Regions from separate parts of the Mesorhizobium cantuariense genome, predicted to be linked through region 4. Evidence: riboswitches for the same ligand, from Rfam matches in the RefSeq annotation. Region 4 holds a riboswitch; each other region holds the start of a gene.
The links. A riboswitch is a leader RNA that binds a small molecule or an ion and turns the genes downstream of it on or off. The one in region 4 is predicted to bind cobalamin.
Positions count from the first base shown of each region.

Region 1: it holds a riboswitch for cobalamin, as region 4 does, so the genes downstream of both, ACFOJ9_RS19350 (CbtB domain-containing protein) here and bluB (5,6-dimethylbenzimidazole synthase) in region 4, are expected to answer to the same signal.
Region 2: it holds a riboswitch for cobalamin, as region 4 does, so the genes downstream of both, ACFOJ9_RS35735 (aromatic ring-hydroxylating oxygenase subunit alpha) here and bluB (5,6-dimethylbenzimidazole synthase) in region 4, are expected to answer to the same signal.
Region 3: it holds a riboswitch for cobalamin, as region 4 does, so the genes downstream of both, ACFOJ9_RS19515 (DUF1636 family protein) here and bluB (5,6-dimethylbenzimidazole synthase) in region 4, are expected to answer to the same signal.

Region 1 covers NZ_JBHRVD010000001.1:3,988,826-3,996,372, reverse strand. Annotated here, with positions in the region: gene ACFOJ9_RS19370 (methyltransferase family protein) at 220-696, opposite strand; gene ACFOJ9_RS19365 (heparan-alpha-glucosaminide N-acetyltransferase) at 693-1,691, opposite strand; gene ACFOJ9_RS19360 (MFS transporter) at 1,902-3,101, shown strand; gene ACFOJ9_RS19355 (aromatic ring-hydroxylating oxygenase subunit alpha) at 3,121-4,296, opposite strand; cobalamin riboswitch at 4,436-4,632, shown strand; gene ACFOJ9_RS19350 (CbtB domain-containing protein) at 4,669-4,848, shown strand; gene ACFOJ9_RS19345 (CbtA family protein) at 4,864-5,628, shown strand; gene cobU (bifunctional adenosylcobinamide kinase/adenosylcobinamide-phosphate guanylyltransferase) at 5,621-6,136, shown strand; gene cobO (cob(I)yrinic acid a,c-diamide adenosyltransferase) at 6,138-6,782, shown strand; gene ACFOJ9_RS19330 (transposase) at 6,862-7,547, shown strand, end outside.
Region 2 covers NZ_JBHRVD010000001.1:7,296,952-7,304,498, forward strand. Annotated here, with positions in the region: gene ACFOJ9_RS35715 (DegQ family serine endoprotease) at 1-563, shown strand, start outside; gene ACFOJ9_RS35720 (molybdopterin-dependent oxidoreductase) at 713-1,324, shown strand; gene ACFOJ9_RS35725 (ferredoxin reductase) at 1,321-2,067, shown strand; gene ACFOJ9_RS35730 (2Fe-2S iron-sulfur cluster-binding protein) at 2,133-3,233, opposite strand; gene ACFOJ9_RS35735 (aromatic ring-hydroxylating oxygenase subunit alpha) at 3,266-4,513, opposite strand; cobalamin riboswitch at 4,628-4,829, opposite strand; gene ACFOJ9_RS35740 (DUF680 domain-containing protein) at 5,334-5,534, shown strand; gene ACFOJ9_RS35745 (DUF680 domain-containing protein) at 5,606-5,818, shown strand; gene ACFOJ9_RS35750 (DUF680 domain-containing protein) at 5,888-6,088, shown strand; gene ACFOJ9_RS35755 (DUF680 domain-containing protein) at 6,158-6,394, shown strand; gene ACFOJ9_RS35760 (ABC transporter ATP-binding protein) at 6,473-7,547, opposite strand, start outside.
Region 3 covers NZ_JBHRVD010000001.1:4,021,579-4,029,125, reverse strand. Annotated here, with positions in the region: gene ACFOJ9_RS19525 (cobaltochelatase subunit CobN) at 1-1,385, opposite strand, end outside; gene cobW (cobalamin biosynthesis protein CobW) at 1,404-2,456, opposite strand; gene ACFOJ9_RS19515 (DUF1636 family protein) at 2,459-2,887, opposite strand; cobalamin riboswitch at 2,927-3,130, opposite strand; gene ACFOJ9_RS19510 (winged helix-turn-helix domain-containing protein) at 3,160-4,359, opposite strand; gene ACFOJ9_RS19505 (NADH-quinone oxidoreductase subunit A) at 4,691-5,056, shown strand; gene ACFOJ9_RS19500 (NuoB/complex I 20 kDa subunit family protein) at 5,047-5,628, shown strand; gene ACFOJ9_RS19495 (NADH-quinone oxidoreductase subunit C) at 5,633-6,235, shown strand; gene ACFOJ9_RS19490 (NADH-quinone oxidoreductase subunit D) at 6,236-7,426, shown strand; gene ACFOJ9_RS19485 (NADH-quinone oxidoreductase subunit E) at 7,427-7,547, shown strand, end outside.
Region 4 covers NZ_JBHRVD010000001.1:2,046,156-2,053,702, forward strand. Annotated here, with positions in the region: gene ACFOJ9_RS09430 (MFS transporter) at 1-945, opposite strand, end outside; gene ACFOJ9_RS09435 (TetR/AcrR family transcriptional regulator) at 1,067-1,675, shown strand; gene ACFOJ9_RS09440 (hypothetical protein) at 1,770-2,753, shown strand; partial or broken gene bluB (5,6-dimethylbenzimidazole synthase) at 2,858-3,532, opposite strand; cobalamin riboswitch at 3,536-3,715, opposite strand; gene ACFOJ9_RS09450 (histone deacetylase family protein) at 3,838-4,764, shown strand; gene ACFOJ9_RS09455 (exodeoxyribonuclease VII small subunit) at 4,768-5,019, shown strand; gene ACFOJ9_RS09460 (DUF2277 domain-containing protein) at 5,118-5,384, shown strand; gene ACFOJ9_RS09465 (pirin family protein) at 5,424-6,344, shown strand; gene dxs (1-deoxy-D-xylulose-5-phosphate synthase) at 6,433-7,547, shown strand, end outside.

The DNA of each region.
Region 1 (7,547 bases), 1.9 Mb from region 4:
TGGATTCTAGCGCGCGTTTGAGCGGCATGGCAAACGTTGGAGATTAGCCTAAGTCTTCCAAACTTCGTCATCCTCGGGTCTGCGCTGCGTCGCTACGCTCCTTGCTTCGCCCGTGGATGACGACGGAATGGATGTTTCGGCTAATCTTCGAACGCGGCGACCCCATCAGCGAAGCCGCCCGTCAAAACCTCTGCGCGATGAAAACCGGGGCGCGCCAGCTCAGATCCAGCGGCGCACCCGCTTCGCATAATCTCGGTATTTCTTGCCGAACTTCGCCGCCAGCACCTTTTCCTCGCCTTCGATCGCTGCCTTCTGCGTGGCATAGGCGGCGATGAAGGCGAGCGGCAGGAACCACACGATGCCCGAGACAAAGGCGACGCCGATCAAAAGCAGCGTGTTGGCCAGATACATCGGATTGCGGGTGATGCCGAAGGGACCCGTGGTGACAAGGTGATCGGGCACCGCGTTGGGGTTGAGTGTGGTCTTGGCCCGGATCATGGTGCGGATCGCGGTGAACCAGAGTGCGGCGACGGCAAACAGCGCCACCCAGCCGGCGGCGAAAAGAATGTCGCCCAGCAGGTCGCCGATCCAGGGCAGGGGATAGAGCAGGCCAAGCGCGATGCTGATGGCGATGGCGGCGGTGTAGATCAGCGGCGGCCACGGTATGAGCCCCGGCTTCGGCTGGTTCTCGGTCATTTGACCCCTTCCTCCATCAACTTGCTGTCGGTCTTGGCGGTGCACATGCCGGCAAGATCGGACAAATGTGTCTTCCATTCCGCAGTCTGGTCGTTGTTATAGAGCCGATCAAGCGTGGCCTCGCCCTCGAGCGTATCGAGCATGCAGACACAGTAGCTGGAACAGAACTCTGTGTCGCGCGACTGCTCGCAAGACAGCTGGCAGGTTTTGAGGAAATTCACCTGCGGGGTTTCGACCTGTGCCGGCATCATCTGCGAGAACAGCCACATGCAGCCGATCAGCAATGGCTGGTGGATCAGGTAGAAGGCCAGGCTGTGCCTGCCGATGAAAACCAGCGGGTTGGCCCAGCGACCGGGTGCCAATTCGGCAAGCCGGGCAAGCACCCCTGAACCGACGGCGAGTTTCGTCACCGCGATACCCGCAAGGACGGCGCCGAACCACGGAAACAGCGGAACGTAGTCGTTGGAACGCGGATTGTTCGCCGACAGGCCGACCCACCACAGCCACGGGTGATCGAAAGCCTCGAAGCGCAGATAGACCGGTGCCGCGATGACGAGCGCGGCAATGACAAGCGTCAGCAGCGCCGGCAGGCGCAGGAAGGCGAGGCCGAGCAGGCTTGCCAGCGCTATCTCGTGCAAGATGCCGAAGAAGATGAAGCCGTCCGGGGTGGCGATGCGGGTGGCGACCGAAATCGCGATCGCGGCTCCGGCAACCATGGCGAACCGCTTCCGGAAGCCGTTCCAGCGGATCTGTCGGCCATGGGCGAGATACAGGCTGACGCCGACCAGGAACAGGAAGGTCGAGGCGATGCAGCGCGCGTAGATCTTCCACCAGCCGAAGGCGGTCAGGCCGGGATCGGTGTAGCCGAAGAATTCCAGATCCCAGGTGAAATGGTAGCTCGCCATGGCGATCAGCGCGATACCGCGCACGATGTCGATGGCGACGATGCGCTTTGGTCGATCCTGAACGGGTGCGGTCGGCGTTTGGATGCTCATGGTCTCGCATTCTGATTCAGCCCCGCAAGACGACTATCACGGTTGCCCCGGACAAAAGAAGACCGGGAGCTTTGATCATCCGCCGCATTGGGCCAGTGCCGGGAAGCCTTTGGCCGACTTCGCTTTTTGCCGGGTAGGCGTCGGTTTCCTCTTCTTGGCGCCGGGATCGCCCCGGCAGATTTGACCGGTGATTCTGCTTTGGGGAAAGCAATGTCCACCCATGTGCGCCATCCGATCTGGCTTCCGGCCCTCAAGGCCGCGGACGCGCGCACCTTCGCTTCGCTCTATGCGGTCGAATCCTTTGCTCGCGCCACAGTGTCGAGCGTCATCCCGATCCAGGCCTACGAGATCCTGCACAACGAGCAGATCGTCTCGATCCTCTACACCGTCGTAGCGATGCTCGGCCTGTCCGTAACCCTGTTCATGCCGATGCTGATCCGCCGCTTTGCCCGCCGCTGGGTCTACACGGCGGGCGCCTGCCTGCTCGCCATAGGCTCGCTGTTCTTCGTCACCGACACGCTTGCCGGGCAATTGGCCGGCATGCTGTGCCGGGTGATGGGTGCCAGCGCGCTGTCGATCACGCTCAACCTCTACATCATGGACCACATCCGCAAGACCGATTTCATGCAGGCCGAATCGCTGCGCATGGCGTGGTCGATGCTGGCCTGGACGGGTGGGCCGACGCTCGGCATCCTCCTCTACACACGCTACGGCATCTATGCCGCGCATGGTGCGGTGGCGGTGTTCGCCCTGGCCCTGCTGGCGCTGTTTTGGACCTACCGGCTTGGTGACAACCCGTCGATCCGTCCGGGCAAGACACGGCCAGTCAATCCGCTCGCCAATATCGGCCGCTTCATCGCGCAGCCCAGGCTTAGGCTGGCCTGGCTGATCGCTTTCGGCCGCTCCTGTTTCTGGACGACGTTCTTCGTCTATGGTCCGCTGTTCATGGTGATCACCGGCGAGGGCAAGCTGGCCGGCGGCCTGCTGGTTTCGGCCGGCAATGCGCTGCTGTTCATGGCCATCTTCTGGGGCAAGGCGGGGAAACGCTTCGGCGGCCGCAGGACCATGACGTTTGCCTATTTCGCCATGTCGGCGACGCTTTTGGCGGCAGGTTTCGTCGGCGAAACCGTGCCGCTGCTCACCGGCGCCTTCCTGCTTGGCGGTGCCTTCTTCACCATTGCGCTCGACGCGCTCGGCTCGACCGCCTTCATGCGCTCGGTGCGCTCCTATGAAAGATCGCAGATGGCGGCGGTCTATCGCACCTATCTCGATTTTTCCGAGCTGACGCCGCCGCTGGTCTATTCCGTGGTGCTGGCCTTCTTCGGGCTGGGCTCGGTGTTCGTCACGCTCGGCCTGCTGGCGGCGGTTTGCGGTTTTGTGACATGGCGTTATCTGCCGAAATCGCTCTGATCTTCAGGGCTTGGGCTCTTCAGGGTTTGGGCGGAAGCGCCGCGTGATGCCCGCGCACCCAGTTGTGGAAGCGATGCAGGTCGTATTCCTCGGGCATCAGCACGCCGGCCGCGTGGCGCATCGAGTGCAGGCCTTTCTGGTTGACCTCGCAGATCGCCGCATCCTCCTCCAGCACCTGTTTGCCGAAGGCAACGATGTTGTCGATGTCGGTTGCATCGAGCGCTTCGGGCGCGAACAGCCATTCGGCGACAAGCTCGGTCTGCTCGGGGCCTTGCGGTACCAGCCGCACGGTTCTGATATAGTCGACATGGCCGACGACGAACATCGAGGGCAGGCTGGTGGCGTAGGTCTGGCCGGCGGCACGCTCGGCTGGTGTCAGGCCCGAGAAGACCGGTCCATGCGCCTGGCCGTCGCGCGACCATGTTTCGGCGCCAGTGCGCAGGCCGCCGGAAAATTCGGGCGCGTCATTATCGGCGTGGCGCGTCCATTCGGGGTCGTCATGCCGGCCCATCAGGCCGCGGCCATAGATCGGCACCAGCCGCGACAGGTCCTTGTGGACGCCCGGGCAATGCAGGCACTCGTTGAAGTTTTCCCAAAAGATCTTCCAGTTGCAGTTCATCACCTTGCGCAGCACGTGGCCGCTCACCAGCGTCTCCAGCGGCCAATTGCCGAGATCGCCGGAGGCGGGATCGAAGGATGCCTGCGCCGAGCCAGCGGCGTCCTCCTGCAGATTGACGAAGACAAAACCGCGCCACACCGAAAGCGCTACCCGATAAAGCGGATGGTCGGCCTTGTCGAAGCCTTCCGGCAGCGATTTCGACGGCACGCGCACAAGATCGCCGCGCAGCGAGTAGGACCAGGCGTGGTAGGGGCAGGTGATCAGCCGCGCCTTCAGCCGGCCCTCGCTTTCCTGGCAAAGCTGCGAGCCGCGATGGCGGCAGGTGTTGTGGAAGGCGCGCAGCTCGCCGGTCTCGTCACGCAGCACGACGATGTCCTGCGTGCCGATGCGGAATCTGCGGAAAGCCAGGGGTTGTGCAAGGTCGCTCTCACGGCAAATGAGCAGCCAGCTTCGATACCAGATGGCGTCGAGATCCCTTTGATAGGCTTCTGCGTCCCAATAGGCCGATGAGGGCAGGGTCGGTTCGGCCCGGGTCAGGCCGTTGTAGAGACCGCGCTCGCTGGCAATGGGCTGCATGGCTGGCTTCCTGTGAAGGTGCAAGCCGACACCCGGCCAGGAAAATTGTCAATTGCGGCACCGGCGGGCCTCGGCTGGTACGACGCATTCGCGATGGTTGCCGGCGGAATTTGGTTTGCCGGAGGCGAGGATTCTGCCTATAGTCGCCGATGTCGTCGGTTCCATTTTGGAGCCAAGAGGGAATGCGGTGAGGGCGAGTTTTCGCCCAATGCCGTGGCTGCCCCCGCAACTGTGTGCGGTAGTCCTCTCCATATGCCACTGAAGATTTTTCTTCGGGAAGGTGGGGAAGGGCGCTGATCCGCGAGCCAGGAGACCTGCCGGCGACAGGAAACTGACTTCGATGCCCTCGGGTGGAGGGCGAAAGGACAAGATATGACTACCGCTTCCGTCTCCCTCGGCGCCTCCGTCTCCTCGCAGTCGCGCTTCATGCAGCTCGCTCTTGCTGCGTTTCTCGGCATTTTCGTGATGGGCTTTGTCGGCTTCTCGCATATCGATGCGGTCCACAATGCAGCTCACGACTATCGCCATTCGATGGCGTTTCCCTGCCACTGACGAGGATCTGACATCATGAACCTGTTTCGCAACGTCGTGTTCATCGCGGCGATCGCAGGGCTCGTGGCCGGCGTCGTTCTCGCCTGCATGCAGGCCTACGCCACCGTGCCGCTGATCCTTAAGGCGGAAGTCTACGAACAGGCCGGCGGCGGGCACAGCCATGACCATGCCGCAACGGCCGCAACGGATACCACTGCCATGAGCACTGCGGCCCCGGCCGAAGCGGCTGCTCCGGCGGAAGACGAGGGTTGGGCGCCGGCAGACGGTTTCGAGCGTTTCGCCTTCAGCGTGCTTGCCAATATCATCACCGGCATCGGCTTCGCCTTGATCCTGGTCGCGGTTTCCGAATTCGCCGGCGGCATCGGCAATTGGCGCCATGGCGTGTTCTGGGGCCTGGCCGGCTTTGCCGTGTTTACGCTGGCACCCGGTCTCGGCCTTCCCCCGGAACTGCCGGCAATGCCGGCTGCCGATCTGACCGAGCGCCAGATCTGGTGGTGGGCAACGGTGGCGGCGACCGCGGCCGGGCTCGGCCTGATCGCCTTCCGCAAGTCGCTGCCGCTGGCGATCCTTGCCGTGGCCTTGATCGTCGCGCCGCATATTGTCGGCGCGCCGCAGCCCGGCAGTTACGAGACGGCGATTCCAGAAGGGTTGCATCACCAGTTCGTGGTGGCGGTGACGGTGACCAATCTGGTGTTCTGGCTTGTGCTCGGCGCGGTCGTCGGTGTGGTGCGTGGCCGCTTCACCGGCACGGCGACCAGCCTGCGCGACAGCTTTGCCTGATCGCAGCAAGCTGACCTTCCTCATCGGCGGTGCGCGCTCCGGCAAGAGCGCGCACGCCGAAACTCTCGCGACAGCCTTGCCGCCGCCATGGATTTATATCGCCACGGCGCAAGCCTATGATGACGAGATGCATGAGCGCATCGCGCTGCACCGGTCGCGGCGCGGCGAAGGCTGGACGACCATCGATGCGCCGCTCGATCTCGCCGGCACGCTTGCCGCCTTGCCGGACGATCAGCCGGTGCTTGTCGACTGCCTGACGCTGTGGTTGACCAATCATATGCTGGCCGAACACGACCTCGGCCTCGAATGCCGTCGGCTGGCGGAGGTCCTGTCGCGGCCGCGCGGGCCATGGTTCGTGGTCTCCAATGAAGTCGGGCAAGGCATCGTGCCGGACAATGCACTGGCGCGCCGGTTTCGCGATGCGGCCGGCCGACTCAATCAGCAGGTCGCCGCGGTTGCCGATACGGTGCTGCTGATGGTGGCGGGGCTGCCGCTCAAGGTGAAATGAGATGACCGACATCGACAACAAGCCCATCGAAGGCAAGCCCATCGAAGACCGGGACGAAGAACGCCACCGCGCCAAGATGGCCAAGCGCAAGGCGGTGCAGGACGCCGAGGTGGCGGCCAAGACGATCGAGAAGGGGCTGCTGATCGTCAACACCGGTCCGGGCAAGGGAAAGACCACTGCCGCCTTTGGCCTGGCGCTGCGGATGCTCGGCCACGGCAAGCGCGTCGGCGTCGTCCAGTTCATCAAGGGCAAGTGGCATACTGGCGAGAAGGACGCCTTCGCCGCTTTCGGCGACCGCGTCGTCTGGCACGCGATGGGCGAGGGGTTCACCTGGGAAACGCAGGATCTGAAGCGTGACATCGCCGCGGCCGAAGCCGCGTGGGCCAAGGTGCTTGAGCTGATGGCCGATCCGTCGATCAGCCTGCTGGTGCTGGATGAGCTGAACATCGCGCTGCGCTACGACTATCTCGATCTCGACAAGGTGGTTGGCGCGCTGAAAGCACGGCGCGAGGGCCTGCATGTCGTCGTCACCGGCCGCAACGCCAAGCCGGCGCTGGTCGAGGCTGCCGACCTCGTCACCGAGATGGGCGTGACCAAGCACCATTTCTCAGCCGGTGTGAAAGCGCAGCAAGGGATAGAGTTCTGAGAGTCTTACCCTCCCCCTTGAGGGCATATGCGCTAAGATAGGTGTTGCAGTGGGGAATCGGTTGTGATTCTACGCTGCGATGACTCACGAATCGCTTGTAGATGACGGCTGGGCCGAGACGATTGAGCTCCTCGGCGGTGAAGAGTTGATTGCAGGGAGTGCCCGCGAGACGAAGGCGTTTCTGCGGCCGCGGGGCGTCAGGTCGGCTACTGATCTGTTGCGCCTGACACTGGCTTACTGCCTTGGCAAGGTGGGCATGCGGGGCGTCGTGGCCTGGGCGGCGGCAAGCGGGATCGCCGACATCTCGGACGTGGCGTTGCTCGGCCGGCTGCGCAATGCAGGGCCGTGGCTGCAGCAGTTGATCGGGCACCTTTTGAAGCGCGAGGAGGAAGGCTTGCCTAAGGGCCGGCTGATCCGCATCCTCGATGCGACATCGGTTGCCAAGGCGGGTGTGCATGAGAAGAAGAACAATGGCCTTTGGCGTATGCACTGCGCCTTCGATCTTGAGCGCGAGCAGTTCGATTTCCTCGAGATCACCGACCAGAGCGAGGCCGAGCTGATCGACCGCGTGCCGGTGGTGCCGGGCGAGATCCGCATCGGCGACCGCGCCTATCTGCAGGCCGAGCGGATCGCAAAGGTCATGGCGCAAGACGGCGACGTTGTCGTGCGCGCGCCGTGGAAGAATGTGCGATGGCTCGACGCCAACGGCAAGGCGTTCGATCTCATCGGCCACCTGAAGAGCTGCCGGGAGGAGGTCATCGAAAC
Region 2 (7,547 bases), 5.3 Mb from region 4:
TTTCGCAGGTCAATGACGGCTCGCCGGCGGCCAGCGCCGGCGTCGAGACAGGCGACGTCATCACCAGCTTTGCCGGACAGGACGTGAAGGATCCCAAGGACCTGTCGCGGGCCGTCGCCGACGTCGCGCCCGGCGCCCGCGAATCGCTTGAGGTCTGGCGCAAGGGCAAGGCGGTACAGATTTCCGTCGATGTCGGCCGCAACACCGACGATGTGAAGACCGCGTCGGCGGACGACGGGTCCGATGCGCCGAGCGCCGGCCGCGCCCCGGCGATAGGGCTCGGCCTGATGGACATTACCCCTGACATCCGCCAGCAGATGAATCTCGCCGACAATCAGCACGGCGCCGTGGTTGCCAGCGTCAATCCCGACAAGGCGGCCGCGGCTTCCGGAATCCAGGCCGGCGACATCATCGTCGCCGTCAATCAGGTGCCGGTGAAGAGCGCCAGGCAAGTGACGCAGGCGATCGCCCAGGCCGGCAAGTCCGGCCGCAAATCTGTGCTTCTGCTGGTCGAGCGCGACGGCGGCCAGATGTATGTCGCGGTGCCGTTTGCCCAGGGCTGACACGTAGTCTTGACGTGAATGCAGGAGAGGCGGGGCTCGTCGGTGACGATCCCCGCCGGCCTCTGCCATCAAGATTCCGGTTGCCCGCCACGACATCTTCGAGAACATTGCATCAGGCCGATAGTGGTCTGATGCAGGGGATTGCCGCGATGGTCACCCGAGGTTTCTCTTCAGGGCGGCGCCCGCCAACCGATGGCGATGCGCGCATACCGCCCGGCCAATATCTTGAACAGGGTTTTCCAGTGCTGTCGGCCGGCCCGACGCCGCGTGTGCGCACCGAGGATTGGTCTTTCACGCTGAAACATGGGCCACGCCCGATCAAGAAATGGAACTGGGCCGAGTTCAACGCGCTGCCGCTGACCAAGATGACGCGCGACATCCATTGCGTGACCGCATGGACCAAGTTCGACACGCCGTGGCAGGGCGTGCTGGTCGACGATATCCTTGCCGACGCGGGTTTGGAGCCGCCGACCGGCTTCACGCTGGCGCACGCGTTCGACGGCTACACCACCAACGTGCCGGTAACGGATCTCACCGCCGGCAAGGCGATGGTGGCGCTGCTTTACGAAGGCAAGCCGATCACATCAGACCATGGCGGTCCGGCAAGGCTGCTCGTTCCGCATCTCTATTTCTGGAAGTCGGCCAAATGGCTGAACGGCCTGCAATTCACCACGCGCGACGAACCCGGTTTTTGGGAATTGCGCGGCTACCATATCTATGGCGATCCATGGCGCGAGCAGCGCTACACGGACGATCCATGAGCGATGCGGCGGCAGTGCAGTCGCCTTGGCAGACGGCCAGGATTGTCCGCATCGAAAAGCGCACGCCGCGTGTCACCAGTTTCTTTTTTCAGCCGTCGCGGCCGTTCATTTATCGTGCCGGGCAGCATGTCGATGTCAGGCTGACGGCGCCGGACGGCTATCAGGCACGCCGCGCCTATTCCATCGCCTCCGCGCCCGAAACGAAGGGGGTGATCGAACTGGCGATCGAAAAACTCGACGATGGCGAGGTATCGCCCTTCTTCCACGAGGTCGCGGCAATTGGCGATGAAATCGAACTGCGCGGGCCGCTCGGCGGGCATTTCATCTGGCCGGAAGATGGGAACGGGCCGTTGTTGCTGGTCGGCGGCGGTTCGGGCGTTGTGCCCTTGATGTCGATGGTCCGTCATCGCGCCGCACGCAATTCGACGATGCCCGTCGTCCTGGTCTTTTCAGCCCGGGTCTGGGACGAAGTGATCTTCCGCGACGAACTGATCACCCTCGATGATCGCCAGGACGGCTTCGATCTGGTGCTGACGCTGACGCGCGAAGCCGCACACCGGCCGGCGGACTATTCGCGTCGGGTGGACGTCGCGATGATGGTGCAAGCCATGGCGCGGCTGCCCGAGCCGCTTGGCATCGCCTTCGTCTGCGGCTCTAACGCCTTCGTTTCTGCCGCCGCCCAGGCGCTGATCGATGCCGGCGTTGCAGCGGAAAACATTCGCACCGAACGGTATGGAGTTTGAACGGACGTTGCGCTTCCAAGAGGTTTCTCGAAGCAGCCGTTCCGAGCCTCGGCACCACCTGCCGGTCACGCCTCGATTTCGAGCGCCGAAAGCGGTTTTGAGCAACAGGCGAGGATAAAACCATCGTCGATTTCGTGATCGAGGATGCCGCCATTGTGGCTCATCTCGACGTCGCCCGCGACCTTCTTCACCTTGCAGGTGCCGCACAGGCCGAACTCGCACGCGGCGGGTATCCGCACGCCCGAGGCCCGCGCGGTCTGCAGCACCGTCTGGCCGGCGACGCATTCGGCGTCGACATCCGAAAGCGAGAATCGGATAGGTGTCACGGCTTCGATGGGAACAGCAGCGCCATCTTCCGCCGGTGACGCGAACGGCGCCGGGATCTCCTCCACAACAGGCGCCGCAAAGCTCTCCTGATGGTATTTCGTCATGTCGAAGCCGGCCGCCTCCAGCATCCCGCGCACAGCGCGCATGAAAGGATCGGGGCCGCAGCAGAAGATTTCGCGCTCGCGGAAATCGGGCGCCAGCAATGGCAGCCGGATCGCGTCGATGCGGCCCATATGGCCGAACCAGCCCTCGCGGCTCGACCGCTCCTCGATCATGAAGCCGAGCGACAGGCCGGGCATGCGGCTGCCGAGCAGTTCGAGTTCCTTGCGGAAAATGATCTCTTCCGGACGGCGCGCGCAGTTGACGAAGCCGACATCGGTCCATGGCGCGCAGTCGTTCAGCCAGCGCAGCATCGACATCATCGGCGTCACGCCCGAGCCGGCCGAAATGAACAGATACTTGGCCGCCGGGTGGCTGTGCAGCGAAAAGTCGCCGGTCGGCCCATAGGCCTTGACGTGCGAACCGGGCGTCAGATGGTCGAACATCCAGCGTGTGCCGGTGCTGCCCGCCTGCGCCTTTACCGTCACCGCGATCGAGAACGGCCGCGATGGCGAGGACGACAGCGTGTAGGTGCGCATCAGCGGCCCGTCGGCGGTCGGCAGTTCCAGCGTCAAGAACTGGCCCGGCTTGTAGCGGAACCAGGTCTGGTTGTCGGAGCGGAAGGTGAAGGTCTTTACGTCAGGCGCTTCGTCGCTGACGCCGATCACTTCCAGCACCTGCAGCCTGTCGTTCCAGGGCGTCATCTGGTCGAGATGGCGATAGAGGCCAAGATCCGTCATCGCATTCATCCTCTTGTCCCTTTTGTTTTGGGCTAGGCGACGCTGCGCAGCGCCGGCCGGCCGCCCTCGGCAAGGCGCGGCCCGATGAACGACGCGTACCACTCGACGAACTGGATGACGCCGCCCTCATGCAGCTCCGAATAGGGGCCGGGTTCATAGGCGGGCGACAGGATGCCGAAGGCGTTTTCCTCGACGATGCGGCGGTCCTGGTCGTTGGTCTCGGTCCAGACATGGGTGAGGTCTTCGATGGTATAATCGATGCCCTCGATCGCATCCTTGTGCACCAGCCATTTGGTCGTCACCGCCGTTTCCGTGGCGCTGATCGGCAGCACCCGGAAGGTCACGGCGTGGTCGCCGAGGATATGGTTCCAGGTCGTCGGATAGTGGTAGAGCAGCAAGGAGCCGATGCGGTCGGTTGAAACGCCGTCGGACAGGTTCTTCTTCACCGCCCGCTTTCCCGTCATCGTGTAGCTGACGGCATCGCGCAGCAGCGGCGCGCGGGTGGCGCGGTATTGCCCGGCCGGATCGATGCGGAATTTGCTCGGCAGGCCGGCGGCCTCGCATTTGGCCCAATGCGCGACCATCTCAGGGTCGCTGTCGGCGCCGTTGACGCCGGTCACGGTAGGCGCCTCGGGGAAGGTCTTGCACAGCTCGGGATGATTGGCGACACAGTGGTAGCACTCGCGATTGTTTTCCCAGACCAGCTTCCAATTGCCCTTCTCGATGATCGTGCTTTCGAAGGCGATCTTTGCTTCGCGCAACCGGTGCGGCAAAAGATAAGGTTCGATCATCGCCCGCATCGGCGCGAAATCCGCCGGCTCCTTGGCCAGGCAGATGAAGATGTAGCCGCCGACGCTCTCGCAGGCGACCGGCTTCAGGCTGAACTCACTCTTGTCGAAACCATCGGCCATCTGGCGGGCGAACAGCAGGCGGCCGTCGAGCTCGTAGGTCCACTGGTGATAGGGGCAGACGAGCTTTGCCGCGGTACCCTTCTCTGTGTTGCAGACACGGCTGCCGCGATGCCGGCAGGAATTGTGGAAGGCGTTGATCTTGCCTTGCTGGTCGCGGACGAGAACGACCGGATAGTCGCCGATCTGTACTGTGATGTAGCTGCCCGGCTTCGGCAGCTCGCAATCATGGCCGATGAACAGCCAGTCGCGATACCAGATCAGCTCCATGTCGAGCTTGAAGTAGTCTGGATCGGTGTAGAAGGGCTGCTCTAGCGAAAAGCCTTGCCTGCGGCTGTTCAAGAGCCTCAGCATGTCGTTGCGAATATCCATGTCCTGTCCTCATTTTTAAGGACTGAACTGGTGGTGACGGAGGAAGGATTGGACGCAGGCCGGCAATGCGCCGGACATGCACGATCCACCTCTTGATCGCCCACCGCGATCAGTCGAGTCTAGAAATCTCGGGCTGGTTTCCGGGCTCTGGAGTTGTCCTTGCGGACCATCGCGACACCTTCCCAGGCAGTTGCCCAGTGGTCTCCCGTTGCGACTTGAACTCCACCACCGTTGCGGGGGCAGCGCCGGATTCTGACCGGCTTCCCAATTCTCCGCCTCGTCGTCACGAAGCGGCACCTGAGATGGTATGATCTAACCACGATCGCGGGCGCGTCATCGGCATGAAAACGACATCGTATCCATGCGGCGCGACACGGCATGCGAAACGTTGCGACTGACTGTTGCTGGCTGAAATCCCTTCTCTCGGGCGGCCATTTGCCGGCTGCGATCTTCTCGAATCCGGCTCCGGCGGGGGCCAAAAAAGGTTAACAGTTTCGAAAAGTGACTATTAGCTTGTTCTAAAATCGAACCGAACGGTTCGTTTCTGTTGACAGTGCGTACAGGACGGTGTGAACGCTGGGCCTGCGAAATAGTTGGTGATATGGCTGGCGTTTTTATCTAACATATTGATTAATATAAGGAAAAGGTAGGGTGTAGAAGCCCTTTTTGCAATTTCAAGTGGCGGGTTCATGGTCCACATGGAACAACTTCGTGATTGGAAAAGGCAGACCAGCCCTACCACATCGGGGCTGTCCGAACGACGCGATTTCCTCCCAAGACACGCCGCTAGACGGACGGGAAAAATACTGGAGTACATAAAATGAAAAAGATCATTCTCACTGCCGCCGCCCTTCTGGCCATTTCCGGCAGCGCCTTCGCTAATGGTAGCGACCACTATGGTTCGAACGCCCCGGCAGCCACTGCCGTCGACAGCTCGTACACCGCTTCGGTCAAGAAGTCGGAACCGGCTGCCCAGACGCCTGCTCAGGGCAGCGACCGCAACCTCTTCGGCAACCACTAACAGCCGAATCACCAGTTGACGGCGGGTTCGCCCGCCGCCCTGGCGAAATCCAAAAATTCAGGAGACTTGAAATGAAGAAGATCATTCTTGCTACCGCCGCCGTTCTGGCCATCTCGGGCAGCGCTTTCGCCGGCAGCGACAACTTTGGCTCCAATGGCGCCAACCAGCCTGCCGTCACCTCGGTTGACAGCTCGTATACGGCTTCGATCCAGCAGAAGTCGGCTCCGGCTGAAAAGCAGCCCGTCGTTCAGGGCAGCGACCGCAACCTCTTCGGCAACAACTAACAGCGGATTCGCAATTGACGGTGGGTCTGCCCGCCGTCCTGGCGAAATCCAGAAATTCAGGAGACTAAAATGAACAAGATCATTCTCACTGCCGCCGCCGTTCTGGCCATCACCGGCAGCGCCTTCGCCGGCAGCGACAACTTCGGCTCCAACGGTGCCAACCAGCCTGCTGCCGCAGTGGACCAGTCGTACACGGCTTCCACCAAGACCTCGGAGCCGGTTGCCCAGACGCCCGCTCAGGGCAGCGACCGTAACCTCTTCGGTCGCTAACAACCAATTTCCCAGTTGACGGCGGCTGCGCCTGCCGTCCTGGCGAAATCTAGAATTCAGGAGACTAAAATGAACAAGATCCTTATTGCTGCCGCCGCCGTTCTGGCCATCACCGGCAGTGCCTTCGCTGGCAGCGACAACTTTGGCTCCAACGGCGCCAATCAGCCTGCCGTCACTTCGGTTGACACCGCGCACACGAACTCGATCCGCAACAGCGGTGGCGTCGTCGAGAAGCTGCTCAATTCGTCGGGCGACGTACAGAAGTCCGCCCCTCAGGGCAGCGACCGGAACCTCTTCGGCCGCTAACAGCCGAAGCTGATCTTCAGAAGAAGAGCGGCGGGCCAAGCCCGCCGCTCTTTTTTACGTCCGAGACGTGGTCCTGCCTCAGGCCGCCTTTGCTTCCGGCTTTTGCAGCGCAAAGGAATGTCCGTCCGCATCGAAGATATGCAGGTCCTCGCCATTGGCGCTCAGCCGCAATGTCGAACCGCGCTTGACCTCGACATTGCCGGGCAGCTTGGTCACCAGCGGCAGATCGGCGCGGCCGATGTCGATATAAACCAGCTGGACTTCGCCGAGCTGCTCGACATAGTCGACCGTTCCCTCGAACAGATAGTCAGCGCCGCTGGAGATGATCAGATCTTCCGGCCGCACGCCGAAGCTCACCGCGGTACCCTTCGCCGAAGCCGGCGTCGTGATCGGCACGGTTGCTTTGCGCCCGCCGACATGGCTGACGACGGTCGGGTTGCCGGTCTTGTCGATGGTCGCCGGCAGAATGTTCATGGCCGGCGAGCCGATGAACTGGGCTACGAACAGATTGCCGGGTTTCTTGTAGAGGTCCATCGGCGTGCCGACCTGTTCGATATGGCCGTCCTTGAGCACCACGATGCGGTCGGCCAGCGTCATCGCCTCGACCTGGTCGTGGGTGACGTAGATCATGGTCGTGTTGGGCATCGATTCCTTGAGCTTGGCGATCTCGATGCGGGTGGCGACGCGCAGTGCTGCATCAAGGTTCGACAGCGGCTCGTCGAACAGGAACACTTTCGGATTGCGCACGATGGCGCGGCCAATGGCGACGCGCTGGCGCTGGCCGCCCGACATCGCCTTGGGCAGGCGATCGAGGTATTTGGTCAGCTGCAGGATTTCGGCGGCCTGGCGTACGCGGCGGTCGATCTCGGCCTTGTTCTCCTTGCCGATCTTCATCGAGAACGCCATGTTGTCGTAGACGGTCATGTGCGGGTAGAGCGCGTAGGACTGGAACACCATGGCGATGCCCCGTTTCGACGGCGGCACGTCGTTCACGACCTCGCCAGCGATCTTGAGCTCGCCGGAGGTGATTTCCTCGAGCCCGGCGATCGATCTCAGCAATGTCGACTTGCCGCAGCCCGACGGGCCGACGAAGACGATGAACTCGCCCGACTTTATATCGAGGTCGATGCCATGGAGAATGTGCAGATTGCCG
Region 3 (7,547 bases), 2.0 Mb from region 4:
CGCGGCGTCTCCGGAATCCCCTCAACGGCATAGCCTTGTTCGCTCAGGTCGTGCAGCATGGCCAGCACACTCGACGGCACGTCGAGGCCCACGGCATAGCCGGTGCGGCCAGGAGCACTGGGATAATCCGGGATCAGGATCGCCAGCTTGCGCTTGGCGCGGGGCGTCTCCTGCAGACGGATGAAGGCCGCGACGCGGTCAGCAACTTGCGCCACACGATCCGGCTCCGGCCGGTTGGCGAAGGCGCGGTGGCCAAGTGCTGGATCGGTCTCGCTTTCGCCCTTGAAGGAAATGGCGCCGGCGAGGATGCGGCCGTCGAGTTCGGGCAGCACGACATGCATGGCAAGGTCGGCGGGCGCCAGCCCGCGCTGGTTGTTCTCCCAGATGTCGCGGCGGGTGGTGGCGACAATGACCTGGAAGACAGGCACGCCGGCGCGGTCGAACAGGGTTTCGACGCCGGGTTCGGCGCCGGACGCGAAAGCGGTCGCGGTGATGATGGCCGCGGGTTTCAGCGCGGCAAGCGCCGTTTCCACGAACGCCAGGGATGTCGGATCCTTGAGGCTGGAGACGAAGATGGGGACCGGGTTGATGCCGCGCTGCCGTAGCGCTTCAACAAGCGCGTCGATGGGCGCGACATCGGCGGCCAGCAACATGGAGCGGTAGAACAGGATGGGGATGACATTTCCCTCCCCCTCGAGGGGAGGGTGGCCCGCAGGGCCGGGTGGGGTTGGTACGACCGGTCGCGGCGTTTCTTTGAGTCGGCGCGCTTCGGAGAGGACCCCACCCCCGGCCTGCGGCCGGACCCTCCCCTCGAGGGGGAGGGGGACGACGCCGCGGCCGGGTTCGTAGTAGCCAACTTTCGGCACGGCAACCGGCTCTGCAACAGCCGCATCCTGTCCCGCCAACCGCGCCAGCCTCCGCACCAGCGCACTCATATTCGCCGGGCCGCCCTCGCGAAAATAGTCGAGCAGGCCGTCCAACTCCTCGCGCGGCAATGTCGAGGCTTCGATCAGGCGCAGATCCTCGTCTCGGCATTCGCCGGGCAGCAGCGCCAGTTTTATGCCGCGCTCGCGGGCGGTCGAGGCAAGCTGGTCGCAACCGTAGCGCCACCAGTCGTAGCCGCCGAGGATGCGGACGAGGATGATCTTGGCGTGGCGGGCGACGCTGTCGACCCAGAGGTCGACGGACATGGGATGCCGCAGGTCGCGCAGGGCAGCCAGCCGCATCGAGGGCAGGTGTTCCGCTTCGGCCTTCCAGGCTGCCGCCAGTCCGGCGAGATCGCTGTCGGTGAAGGACAGGGCCACAATATCCGCCGGCGTCTGCCGCAGATCGACCGGCTCGGCGAGGTCGTCGAGCGAGGCGGATGTCGTGGTTAGGATGTGCATCGCAACCCGTGTCCGAAATCAGCCGGCGAGTATACGCTCGATCGCCGGACGGTTCAGCCCCTTCAGGCCGATGACGACGAGGCGCGAACGGCGGTCGTCCTGCGCCGTCCAGGCGCGGTCGTAGTAATGATTGACGCGCGGCCCGACCGCCTGCAGCAAGAGCCGCATCGGCTTGCCGCCGACCTCGACGAAGCCCTTCACGCGCAGCACGTTCTCTTCTTCGGCCACGGTGGCGACGCGCTTTGCCAGCTCATCGGGATTGGCGATCGAGGCAATGTCGACAATGAACGTGTCGAAGTCGTCATGCTCATGATCGAATGCGCCGTCATGATGGGACTTGCGGTTCTCGATGTCGTCCTCAACGGCGAGACCGAGCCCGAGCAGCACCGAGGGATCGACCTTGCCATGCGACGTCGGCACGATCTTCACCGCGCGGGCGGAGTGTTCGTTGATGATGGCGTTGGCGCGGGCGGTGCCGGCGGCGTCCATCAGGTCGCTCTTCGACAGGATGATCAGGTCGGCGCAGGCGATCTGGTCCTCGAACACCTCCTCGACCGGATCGTCGTGGTCGAGCGTCTCGTCCTGGGCGCGCTGCGCCTGCAGGGCGTCCATGTCGTTGGCGACGCGACCCTCTGCCAATGCCGGCCCGTCGACGACGGCGATGACGCCGTCGACGGTCACCCGGCTTTTCACGCTCGGCCACTGGAAAGCCTGGACCAACGGCTTAGGCAGCGCCAGGCCCGACGTCTCGATCAGGATGTGGTCGACCCTCGGCGTCAGCGACAGGATCCGGTCGAGCGCCGGCACGAAATCGTCGGCGACGGTGCAGCAGATGCAGCCATTGGCCAGTTCGACGATGTTTTCCTCCGGGCAGGTGTCGATGCCGCAACCCTTGAGGATCTCGCCATCGATGCCGATGTCGCCGAATTCGTTGACGATGATGGCAAGACGCTTGCCGCCGGCGTTTTCCAGCAGATGGCGGACCAGCGTCGTCTTGCCGGCGCCGAGAAAGCCGGTGACGACGGTGCAGGGAACGCGGGAGAGGTTCGCAGACGAATCTGGAGCGGTCATGGTCAGTCCTTCAACAGGTCGAGGGGAGGGATGCGGGCAACGAGGCCACGCTTCAGGCTATCGGGACGGCCGCGCCATGGGATCAGGCCGTCCTTCGAGGTGGCGAAGAGTTTGGCTCCGGTGACGAGATCGGCGCCGCTGGTTGCGGTCAGGTCGCCGAAGACATAGCTCCAGCAACCGTCGCGCAGGATGGCGGCGCTCAGACGCCGCTTGCAATTGCCAAGGCATTCGACGCTGCGGATGCGGATGTCTTCGCCAGATGCGGCGCGGCGCGTGTCGTCCGCCAGCAGTGCGCCGGCGCGGGGATGGGCGTCGGAGCCGGTTTCATCGCGGCAGGAAGCGCAGACGATGACCGTGACGCCAGCCAAGGCATCATCATGGCCGGACGAAATATCCGCTGTGCCAGCCGAAAAACTGCTGTCGTGGTCCAAAGATCGGGCTCCTTGCCCGGAAACCCGCCGGGCGATCGGATTCTACAGTCGCAGACGGCAGGTCTCCTGGCTCGCGGGTCATCGCCTTGGGTAGCCGCCTTCCCGGGAATTCCCAGTGGCTTTCGGCCTTGGCTCTTCGCTTACAGTTGCGGGGACAGCCGCGGATTTGGGATTTTGTCCCGCACCGCATTCCCTCTTGGCTCCTCTCGTTGAAGAGAGGAGACCGTCTGGAACGGATTTAGGCTTTTGCGGGCAGCGGTGTCAACGCGAGCTTACGACGCGGTCAGGTCGGCCAGCGCCGGACCCAAGTCACCAGCCGGTGTCACTTCGATGCGTTCAAGGCCCAGCCAGCCCTGCATCTGCTTCAGTTCCTCGAACAGCTGGGCGGCCGTCTGCGGTGGCGCGTTGGGCTCGGCATAGGCCGCATGGACACGCAGGACGCTGGCAGGCCGGTCGGCCTTGAGGTCGACGCGCGCCACGATCCTGTCGCCGAGCAGGAACGGCAGGACATAATAGCCGTATTGCCGCTTGTCGGCCGGCGTGTAGATCTCGATGCGGTAGTGGAAATCGAACAGCCGCTCCGTGCGCGAGCGTTCGAAGACGACCGGGTCGAACGGCGCCAGCAGGGCGCGAGCTTCGATCTTTCGTGGCAGACGGGCGTCTTTATGAAGATAGGCGGGCTTGTCCCAGCCTTCGACACGCAGCGGCAGCAGCTCGCACGTTTCGACCAGTTCCTCCAGCCGGCCTTTCATATCGGCCGGCGACAGGCGGAAATAGTCGCGCAGGTCGCCTGATGTCGCGATGCCATGGGCGCGGGCGGAAATGCGCAGCAATTCGCGGTGCGCGTCCTCGGCGGCCGGCACCGGCAGATCGAGGATCGCCTGCGGCAGCACGCGTTCGGGCAGATCATAGAAGCGCTCGAAACCGCGGCGATGCGCCGTGGTGATGCGGCCGGCCCAGAACAGCCATTCAAAGGCGTGCTTGGCATGGCTCCAGCCCCACCAGCCACCCGAGCCTTTCTGGCCTTCGAGTGCGGAAGCGGCGATCGGGCCGCGCTCGGCGACCTGGCGGTAGATCTCTTCGATATAGGCGGCGTGCTCGCGGCCCCATTTGGCGAGGCCCAGATACATCTCGTCGCCTCGCTCGGCGCGCTGCATGCGCCAGCGCATCAGCGGGTAGGTCTCGACCGGCAGGAAGGAGGCCTCGTGCGCCCAGTATTCGAACACTGTGCGCTTGCGCGTCACCGCGGCATTGTCGAGCAGAGCGAGCGGGTAGGGGCCAAGGCGCGAATAGAGCGGCATATAATGAGCGCGCACCACCGCGCTGACGGAATCGATCTGCAACAGGCCGGTGCGGGAGAGTGTGCGGGCGAAATGCCGGCGGTCAGGCGTACCGGTCGGGCGGGGATCGAGAAACCCTTGGGCGGCAAGCGCGATGCGCCGGGCCGTGGGGAGCGAGATCTTTTCCTTCATGCAGGCATCACTTTGAAGTGTTTTGACCGAGGGTCGGATGACTGATTCCGGGCCATGCTAGCAGGGTTTTGGCGGCAACCATGTCAGCAGAGAAAAGTGGAGTAAAAAGCGAAGGAAATCAAACAGGAGCGGATCGGACCAGTTTCCTCGGATATGCCGTCCAGGTCAGTGTTTTGAACAAGGTTTGACTTGCTTCGCTGGAAGTGCTGCGCTAACCCTCGCCGCGTTGCAGCATAGGCCCTTAAAACGGTTCAGCGGTTAAACTGTCACGCTTCCGCATTAGGGTCCGGTGCTGTAATCAACGTGGATTGGCGCCAACGGAAAGCCGAGCATGAACGCACTTCTAAGCTCATACCTGCCCATCGTGCTGTTCATCGGCGTGGCGCTGGTTGTCGGCCTGGCGCTGCTGGCCGCACCCTTCCTGGTGGCTTACCGCAATCCCGATCCTGAAAAGCTTTCCGCCTACGAGTGCGGTTTCAACTCGTTCGACGACGCCCGCATGAAATTCGACATCCGCTTCTACCTGGTGTCGATCCTGTTCATCATCTTTGATCTGGAAGTGGCCTTCCTGTTTCCGTGGGCAGTGTCGTTCTCGAAGATCGGCATGCTCGGCTTCTGGTCGATGATGGTGTTTTTGGCAGTGCTGACGATCGGCTTTGCCTATGAATGGAAGAAAGGAGCGCTGGAATGGGATTGAACGACAGTTCAGGCACCCTCGTCGCGCCGAAGCCCAAGGGCATCATCGATCCGAACACCGGAAGGCCGGTGGGGGAGGACGATCCGTTTTTCCTCGAGATCAACAACGAACTCGCCGACAAGGGCTTTCTCGTTACCTCGACGGAAGCACTGATCACCTGGGCGCGCAGCGGCTCGCTGATGTTCATGACCTTCGGCCTCGCCTGCTGCGCGGTCGAGATGATCCATACCTCGATGCCGCGCTACGACTCGGAGCGCTTCGGTGTTGCGCCGCGCGCGTCCCCGCGTCAGTCCGACATCATGATCGTTGCCGGCACGCTGACCAACAAGATGGCGCCGGCGCTGCGCAAGGTCTACGACCAGATGCCGGAGCCGCGCTACGTCATCTCGATGGGCTCCTGCGCCAATGGCGGCGGCTACTACCATTATTCTTATTCTGTGGTGCGCGGCTGCGACCGCATCGTGCCGGTCGACATCTATGTGCCCGGCTGTCCGCCGAGCGCCGAAGCGCTGCTCTATGGCATTCTTCTGCTGCAGAAGAAGATCCGCCGCACCGGCACGATCGAACGGTAAATCCATGGCTGCTTCCCTTAGCGAACTGTCGACCTATCTCGGCGAGAAGCTGCCTGGCCGCTTCAGTGACGCGGTGCTTGCCTATGGCGAACTCACCGTTCACGTCGAGCCGCGCGATCTGGTCGAGGTCATGACCTTCCTGCGCGACGATGCGCGCTGCCAGTTCATCTCGATCATCGACGTCTGCGGCGCCGACTATCCGTCGCGGGCCAAGCGCTTCGACGTCGTCTATCACCTGTTGTCGCCGAAGCAGAATGTGCGCATCCGCGTCAAGGTGCAGGCCGACGAGGAAACCATGGTGCCGTCGATCACCGGCGTCTATCCCGGCGCCGACTGGTTCGAGCGCGAGACCTACGATCTCTACGGCGTGCTGTTCTCGGGCCATCCCGATCTGCGCCGCCTGCTGACCGACTACGGTTTCGAAGGCCATCCGCTGCGCAAGGATTTCCCGCTGACCGGTTTCGTCGAGGTGCGTTACGACGACGAAGCCAAGCGCGTCATCTACGAGCCGGTCGAGCTCAAGCAGGAATTCCGCAATTTCGATTTTTTGTCCCCGTGGGAAGGTACGGATTACGTCCTGCCGGGTGACGAGAAGGCAAAGCAGTAAATGGCTGAAACCTCCGTCCGCAATTTTAACATCAACTTTGGCCCTCAACACCCTGCAGCGCATGGTGTTTTGAGGTTGGTTCTTGAGCTCGACGGCGAAGTCGTCGATCGCGTCGATCCGCATATTGGGCTCCTGCATCGCGGCACGGAAAAGCTGATCGAGGCGAAAACCTATCTGCAGGCGATCCCCTATCTCGACCGGCTCGACTATTGCGCGCCGATGAACCAGGAACACGCCTTCGCGCTCGCCGCCGAGCGGCTGCTCGGTATCGAAGTGCCGAAGCGCGGGCAGCTGATCCGCGTGCTTTACTGCGAAATCGGCCGCATCATGTCGCACATCCTCAACGTGACGACGCAGGCGATGGATGTCGGCGCGCTGACGCCGCCGCTGTGGGGTTTCGTCGAACGCGAAAAGCTGATGGTGTTCTATGAGCGCGCCTCCGGTTCGCGCATGCATGCCGCCTATTTCCGTCCCGGCGGCGTGCATCAGGACCTGCCGCAGAAGCTGGTCGAGGATATCGGCAAGTGGATCGACCCGTTCCTGAAGTCGATCGACGACCTCGATCAACTGCTGACCGGCAATCGCATCTTCAAGCAGCGCAATGTCGATATCGGCATCGTTTCGCTGGCCGATGCCTGGGCCTGGGGCTTTTCCGGCGTCATGGTGCGTGGCTCGGGCGCTGCATGGGACCTGCGCAAGTCGCAACCCTATGAATGCTATTCGGAAATGGATTTCGACATTCCGATCGGCAAGAACGGCGACTGCTTCGATCGCTACCTCGTACGTATGGAAGAGATGCGCCAGTCGGCGAAGATCATGCGCCAGTGCGTCGATCTCCTGCTCGGCAAGGAGAGCGCTGGTCCGGTATCCAACCTCGATGGCAAGGTGGTGCCGCCCAAGCGTCAGGCGATGAAGCGCTCGATGGAAGCGCTGATCCATCACTTCAAGCTCTATACCGAGGGTTACCGCGTGCCGGCCGGCGAGGTCTATGCCGCGGTCGAAGCGCCGAAGGGCGAGTTCGGCGTCTATTTGGTCTCCGACGGCTCCAACAAGCCCTACCGCTGCAAGCTGCGCGCGCCCGGCTTCGCGCATCTGCAGGCCATGGATTTCCTCTGCCGCGGCCACATGCTGGCCGACGTCACCGCCGTTCTCGGCTCCCTCGACATCGTGTTTGGTGAGGTCGATCGCTAAATGTCAGTCCGCCGTCTCGCAGAAGCCAGCGTCCAGCCAGCATCCTTCGCCTTCAACCGGGCGAATGCCGCGGCGGCGAAGCAATGGATCAAGAAATACCCGAAGGGCCGTGAGCAGTCGG
Region 4 (7,547 bases):
CGGCGAGATCGCCACACCGCTGATGAATACGGTCAACGCCAGCAGAGGCACGGTGTCGGCGGCGAGCGGCAGCAGCGTGCCGAGCGCGACGAGGGCGACAGCGATGGCCAGCTGGCGTTGCAGCGGCGCCTTCAGGCTGAGCGCTCCGACGACGAGGCCGAGTACGAACGATCCCAGCGCATAGACGCCGATGACCAGGCTCGCAGCCTCCGGTTGGCCAAGCTCCTTGGTGATCGCCACGGTGCTCACTTCGGTCGTCGCGAAGGTCGCGCCGATGAAGATCAGGGCAAAGGTGATGATCTGGACCGGCCGCAGGCGTATTGCCGAGCCGCTCGAGGCATGGCCGACCGGCCGCACCTGCGGCTCGGTCGAGCGTTGCAGGATGAAGGCTGCCGAACCAAGGGCAAGGAACAGCGTGCTCACCAGAACACCAGCTTCCGGGAACAGGGCGGCACTCAGGCCCACCGACAGCGAGGCCCCGGCGATATAGACCAGCTCGTCGGCGGCCGACTCGAAGGCGAAGGCGGTGTTCATCTGCGGCCGCCCGCGGAAAATCTCGGTCCAGCGCGCACGCACCATTGCCGGGATGCTGGGCATGGCGGCGGCCGCCAGTGCCGACACGAACAACGTCCATACCGGCCAGTCCTGGTTGGCTGCCGCTATCAGGACGGCGAAAGCCAGCACGGAGATGATGGTGGTGGGCACCACGATCCGCGTCTGGCCCAGGCGATCCACTAGTCTCGATATCTGCGGCGCAACGAAGGCGTTGGCCAGCGCGTATGTCGCGGAGACGGCACCCGCCAGCCAGTATTCGCCACGTGTCTGCGACAACATTGCCACGATGCCGATCGGCGCCATGGCAATCGGCAGGCGCGCCATGAAGCCCGCTGCGGCAAAGCCCTTGGCTCCGGGGGCGCGAAAAATTTCCGAATAGGGATTTTGCATGGGTGGTTCCTCGACAAAGGGCGTTTGGACAATTACATACGAAGCGTATGATCATTAGATAGGAGCATACGCCACGTATGTCAATTAGCATACGCAACGTATGTGAATAGGGCCAGGAGCCATGCACAGACCTCGCAAAGAGATGATCGCCGAGACGCGCGCCAAGCTGATCGCGGCGGCGCGCCATGCCTTCGGCACGATCGGCTATGCCGAAGCTTCAATGGATGATTTCACCGCCTCAGCCGGGCTGACGCGCGGCGCGCTCTATCATCATTTCGGCGACAAGAAGGGCCTGCTGCAGGCGGTTATCGCCGAAATCGACGGCGAGATGGCGGCGCGCATCAATGAAGTCGCGTCGAGAGCGCCGACCCGCTGGCAGCATTTCGTCGACGAATGCTCGACCTATATCGAGATGGCGTTGGAGCCGGAAATCCAGCGCATCATGTTCCGGGATGGTCCGGCCGTATTGGGGGATCCGGCACAATGGCCGAATGCCAATGCGTGCATCGCTTCAATGACCGGCCATCTGACGACACTGCAGGAGGAGGGTGTTGTCGTCTCCAGCCTCGACCCTGAGACTGCCTCGCGGCTGATCAACGGGGCGAGCAGTCAGGCGGCGCAACGGATCGCCAATTCGAACGACCCCGAAGCGACGTCGAAGAAGGTGGTGACGGCGTTCAAGCAACTGCTCGAAGGCCTGCTCAAAACGCCGGGTCCGCAACCGAACTGAAGTCCCATCGGTGGCCCGGCGCCACGGCCGGCAATTGACAATCCCGGGGTTGAGTTCATCCTCTCCGACCATCTCTGAGGGGGAGATTCGGGGCATGTGGGATTTCGATATCGGCAGGTCGGTGTCCATCATGATGCGGACCTGGCCGTTCATTGTCTTTCGCATGATCGTCTATTTCGGCATCACGCTGGCCTACATCATGGCGACCGGCACCGGCGCCTCCGTTGGCTATGGCGTCGGCCATATTTCCACCGATCCCGACGGCCCGTTGTCCTTTGCCCTGTGGGGCGGCGTTGTCGGTTTCGGCATTGTTTCGATTGCCGTCTACTGGATCCGCGAATACATCCTTTATGTCGTCAAGGCCGGCCACATCGCCGTCATGGTCCATCTGATCGATGGCCGCGACATTCCCGATGGTCAGAACCAGATCGCCTACGCCAGGGACATCGTGACCCAGCGTTTTGCCGAGGCCAACATCCTTTTCGTCGTCGACCAACTGGTCAAGGGCGCCATCCGCGCCATCACCGGCCTGCTCGGCGGCATCGCCGCCTTCCTGCCAATTCCGGGCCTGAGCGGCCTGGTCTCCTTCATCAACACGGTGATCCGCCTGTCGCTGACCTATGTCGACGAGATCATCCTCGGCTACAACATCCGCATCAATTCGCCCTCGCCGTTCGAGACGGCGCGGCAAGGCGTCGTGCTCTATGCCCAGAACGGCAAGGTCATGGTCAAGAACGCCGTCTGGCTGGCGGTCATCATGTGGGGCGTGTCGTTCATCATCTTCCTGCTGATGCTGGCGCCCGCCGGCGCCATTCTCTTCCTGATGCCCGGTCAACTCGCCGGCTGGGCCTTCGTGCTCGCCATCGTCTTCGCCTGGGCCTTCAAGGCGGCGTTCATCGAGCCCTTCGCCATCGCCTGCCTGATGCAGGTCTATTTCAAGACCATTGAGGGCCAGGTGCCAGATCCGGCCTGGGACACCCGGCTGGCCGAGGCATCGTCGAAATTCAGGGAACTCAAGGACAAGGCGCTGGCCTCCTTTGGCGGCTCGCGCTGGGGCACGGCCGGCGCGACGCGCTGATCCGATACGGCATCGACGGCGTTGAGGCGCGCCACGGTTGATTTCAGCGGCACCTCACCTTGCCCGGAAAAAGTTTCGCTCATGATCAGCTCCGGCAGCGGCAGCCGCCGTCCCCAGCCATGCGTTTCAAGGTCCGGTTTTGGCGCGAATTCCGAGACGCGGCCGACGCAGAGGTAGGCGACCGGCGTCACATGCTCGGGAATCGACAGCAGGCTTTTCAGCGCTTGCGCGTCAAGGATGCTGACCCAACCGACACCGACGCCCTCAGTGCGCGCCGCCAGCCAGAAATTCTGCACCGCGCAAACCGTGCTGTAGAGATCCATCTCCGGATTGTGCCAGCGGCCCAGCGGCGAACCCTTCGAGCGCTGCCGGTCGCAGGTGATGCAGATGTTGAGCGCGCTTTCGCAGATGCCTTCCAACTTGAGTTTGCGGTAGAGCGCCTGCCGCTCTTCGTCGATCGCCGGCAACTCCTGCTCGCGCGCCGCCAGGAACAGGTCGCGTACCTTTTCCCTTCGTGCGGCGTCGCGAATGACGATGAAGTTCCAAGGCTGCATGAAGCCAACCGACGGCGCATGGTGTGCGGCAAGCAGCAGCCGCGCCAGCACGTCGTCATCAATTGGGGTGGGCAGGAAATGGCTGCGCACGTCACGCCGCGTGAACATGGCGCGATAGACCGCATCGCGCGCACTCTGGTCAAATCCGTCGCCAACAGGAGCGGTCATGTGTTCCGGCATCGCTTGTCCCCTTGCGATTGCAATCAATGTCGCCCGCCTGACCATGCGGATGACGATGCCTGCCAGGCCGGTCTTCTGGCTCGGGATCAACCCGCTTCCGGTGCCTTCCCGTCATCGACAGTGGCATTTACCGGCGCGGTCCCCCTTACAGCGTTGGGCACGCCACGGAATTCAACCGTGTTCCCGATTCTCCCGCTTGCGACGGGCACCAGGCAGTGGCCACGACCTTACCCCGAAGCGCTGACGACGCCAATGCCTGCGGCGACACGAATGGACGCAGGCGTGATTTTCCCCAGCCATCAAGCCGCAACGCATGGCCATCGCGCCGTCGGGGCACTAGATAGGTAAACATGACCACTCGTCTCTACACGCATCCGATCTTCCTCGAACACCTCACGCCGCCCGGCCACCCGGAGCGGCCGGATCGCTTGCGCGCCATCGAGCGCGTGCTCGATGACGAGGCGTTTGCCGGGCTTGATCGTGTCCAGGCGCCGGAAGGCGACGAGGCCACCATCCTCTACGCTCATCCCGCCGATTTCGTCGCCCGTGTCCGCGCCGCTATTCCCGAAGAAGGCATCGCCCGCATCGATGCCGACACCACCGCCAGCCCGAAGAGCTGGCAGGCGGCGATCACCGCGATCGGCGCTGCCAACGCCGCCGTCGACGACGTCTTTTCGGGCCGCGCCGACAATGCCTTCGTCGCCGCCCGGCCGCCCGGCCACCATGCTGAAAAGACCACGGCCATGGGCTTCTGCCTGTTCAACACGGCGGCGGTCGCGGCGCGTTATGCGCAGAAGAAACACGGTGTCGAGCGCGTCGCCGTCGTCGACTGGGACGTGCATCACGGCAACGGCACGCAGGATATTTTCTGGGACGATCCGTCGGTGCTCTATTGTTCGACACACCAGATGCCGCTGTATCCCGGCACCGGGGCTAAGAGCGAAACCGGCGCCGGCAACATCGTCAACGCGCCGTTGGCGCCGCAGACCGGCAGCGAGGTCTTTCGCGATGCCTTCCTGTCGCGCGTTTTGCCGGCGCTCGACAATTTCGCTCCCGACCTGATCATCGTTTCGGCCGGGTTCGACGCACACCATCGCGATCCGCTGGCCGAGATCAACCTGACCGAGGACGATTTCGACTGGGTGACCGGCCAACTGATGCAGCGCGCCGCGCGCCACAGCGGCAACCGGCTCGTCAGCCTGCTCGAGGGTGGCTACGATCTGCAGGGACTGGCATTTTCGGTCGCCGCCCATGTCGGGCGACTGATGAAAGGATGAATGATGGCTGATGAGATCAACGAAGACGTCAAGGCGATGAGCTTCGAACAGGCACTCGACGCGCTGGAGAAGATCGTCGATGATCTGGAGCGCGGCGACGTGCCGCTCGACCAGTCGATCAAGATCTACGAGCGCGGCGAGGCGCTGAAGGTGCATTGCGACCGGCTGCTGAAGGCGGCCGAGGACAAGGTCGAGAAGATCAGGCTGTCGCGCGACGGCAAGCCTGTCGGAACGGAGCCGCTCGACGCGGATTGAGGCGCGGTGCAGTCTCACCGACTTTTGGACATGATCGTGATCGAGAATAGGTTCGTCCCGATTGAAAGCGCTCCAGGACAAGAGGAGATACGCAAGCGATGTGCAGAAACATCAAGACCCTGTTCAATTTTGACCCGCCCGCAACCAGCGACGAAGTCCGCGACGCAGCGCTTCAGTTTGTCCGCAAGCTGAGCGGAACGACGCGGCCCTCGAAGCAGAACCAGCATGCCTTCGACCACGCCGTCGAAGCCATCGCCGCCTCGGCGCGCGAACTGCTCGATTCCTTGGAAACCCATCAGCATCCGCGCAATCGCGAAGATGTGGCGGCCAAGCTACGGGCCAAGGCGGCGATCCGCTTTGCCTGACGCGGCCAAGCGGGCATTGCCCGCTGACAAGGAGATCTCGTGAGCTTCTTTCCCGGAAACGACCCACAGGCCGGTGATGCCTTCGCCAGCGACCAGGTCGAATTGATGGTCATCCCCAACGCCAAGGATATTGGCGGTTTCCAGGTGCGCCGCGCTCTGCCGACCGCCAAGAGGCGGCTGGTCGGGCCTTTCATCTTCTTCGACCGCATGGGCCCGGCGATTCTGCGCGCCGGCCAGACGCTCGATGTGCGTCCCCATCCGCATATCGGCCTGTCGACGGTCACCTATCTGTTCGACGGTAAGATCCGACATCGCGATTCACTCGGCACTGAAATGGTCATCCAGCCCGGCGACGTGAACCTGATGACCGCTGGCCGCGGCATCGTCCATTCGGAGCGCACGCCCGAAGAGTTGCGCGGCGCGCCGATGTCGATCTCCGGCCTGCAGACGTGGCTGGCGCTGCCGGATGGCAAGGAAGAAGTGGCTCCGGTGTTTGAGAACACCGCAGTGCTTCGGCTTCCCGAGATCGACGCGGAGGGCGTCAGCGGGCGCGTCGTCATTGGTGACTTCCAGGGATTGCGGTCCCCGGTCAGGGCCGACTCCGAGACGCTCTATGCCGACCTGCGTCTGGCGCCCGGCGCCAGCGTGAAAATCCCGGCTGATGCGGAAGAACGAGCTATCTACACGCTGGAAGGCGAGGTCTCGATATCAGGTGACGTCTTTCCGGCGGAACGGCTGCTCGTGTTTCGACCGGGTGACGAGATCGTCGTATCGTCGCAGACCGGTGCACATTTCATGCTGTTTGGCGGCGCCTCGCTCGGCTCGAAACGGTACATCTGGTGGAATTTCGTCTCATCGTCGAAGGAACGCATCGAACAGGCCAAGCAGGAATGGAAGACGGGCCGCTTCGATATCGTTCCCGGAGATGAGGAAGAATTCATTCCGCTGCCGGAAAGCTAGCATCACAGCCTGATCCGCGTCACTGACACGCATTTACTTTCGCCGGCCGGCGGCTTATTTCGCCCATCAACCGAAAGCCTGAGCACCCGTGAACGCAACGCCGCATACGCCGCTTCTCGACAAGGTCCGCATCCCGGCCGACCTGCGCACGCTTGCCGAGAGCGAACTGCCGCAACTGGCATCCGAGCTTCGCGCCGAGCTGATCGACGCCGTCTCCCACACCGGCGGCCACCTTGGCGCCGGCCTTGGCGTGGTCGAGCTGACGGTTGCGCTGCATTATGTCTTCAACACTCCCGATGATCGGCTGATCTGGGATGTCGGCCATCAGGCCTATCCTCACAAGATCCTGACCGGGCGCCGCGACCGCATCCGCACACTGCGCCAGGAGGGCGGCCTGTCGGGCTTCACCCGCCGCGCTGAGAGCGAGTACGATCCCTTCGGCGCCGCTCACTCTTCGACTTCGATATCGGCCGGCCTCGGCATGGCCGCCGCTCGCGACCTCTCCGGCGGCCGCAACAATGTCATCGCCGTGATCGGCGACGGCGCGATGTCTGCCGGCATGGCCTACGAGGCGATGAACAATGCCGGCGCGCTCGATGCGCGGCTGATCGTCATCCTCAACGACAATGACATGTCGATCGCCCCGCCGACCGGTGCGATGAGCGCCTATCTGGCGCGTTTGGCCTCGGGCAAGGCCTATGTCGGCCTGCGCGATTTCGGCAAGAAACTGACGTCTTATCTCGGCAAGCGGGCGGATCGTGCGATCACAAGGGCGGTCGAGCATGCACGCGGCTATGTCACCGGCGGCACGCTGTTCGAAGAGCTCGGCTTCTATCACATCGGCCCGATCGACGGGCACAATCTGGAACATCTGATCCCGGTTCTGAAGAACGTCCGCGACAATGGCGAAGGCCCGGTGCTGATCCATGTCGTCACCCAGAAGGGCAAGGGCTACGCGCCGGCGGAAGCCGCCGTCGACAAATATCACGGCGTCAACAAGTTCGACGTCATCACCGGCGCGCAGGCCAAGGCGCCGGCCAACGCACCTGCCTATACCAAGGTGTTCGCCGAAAGCCTGGTTCAGGAGGGCCGTGAGGACGACCGCATCGTCGCCGTCACCGCCGCCATGCCGAGCGGCACCGGCCTCGATTTGTTCGGCGAAGCGTTTCCGTCGCGGATCTTCGATGTCGGCATTGCCGAACA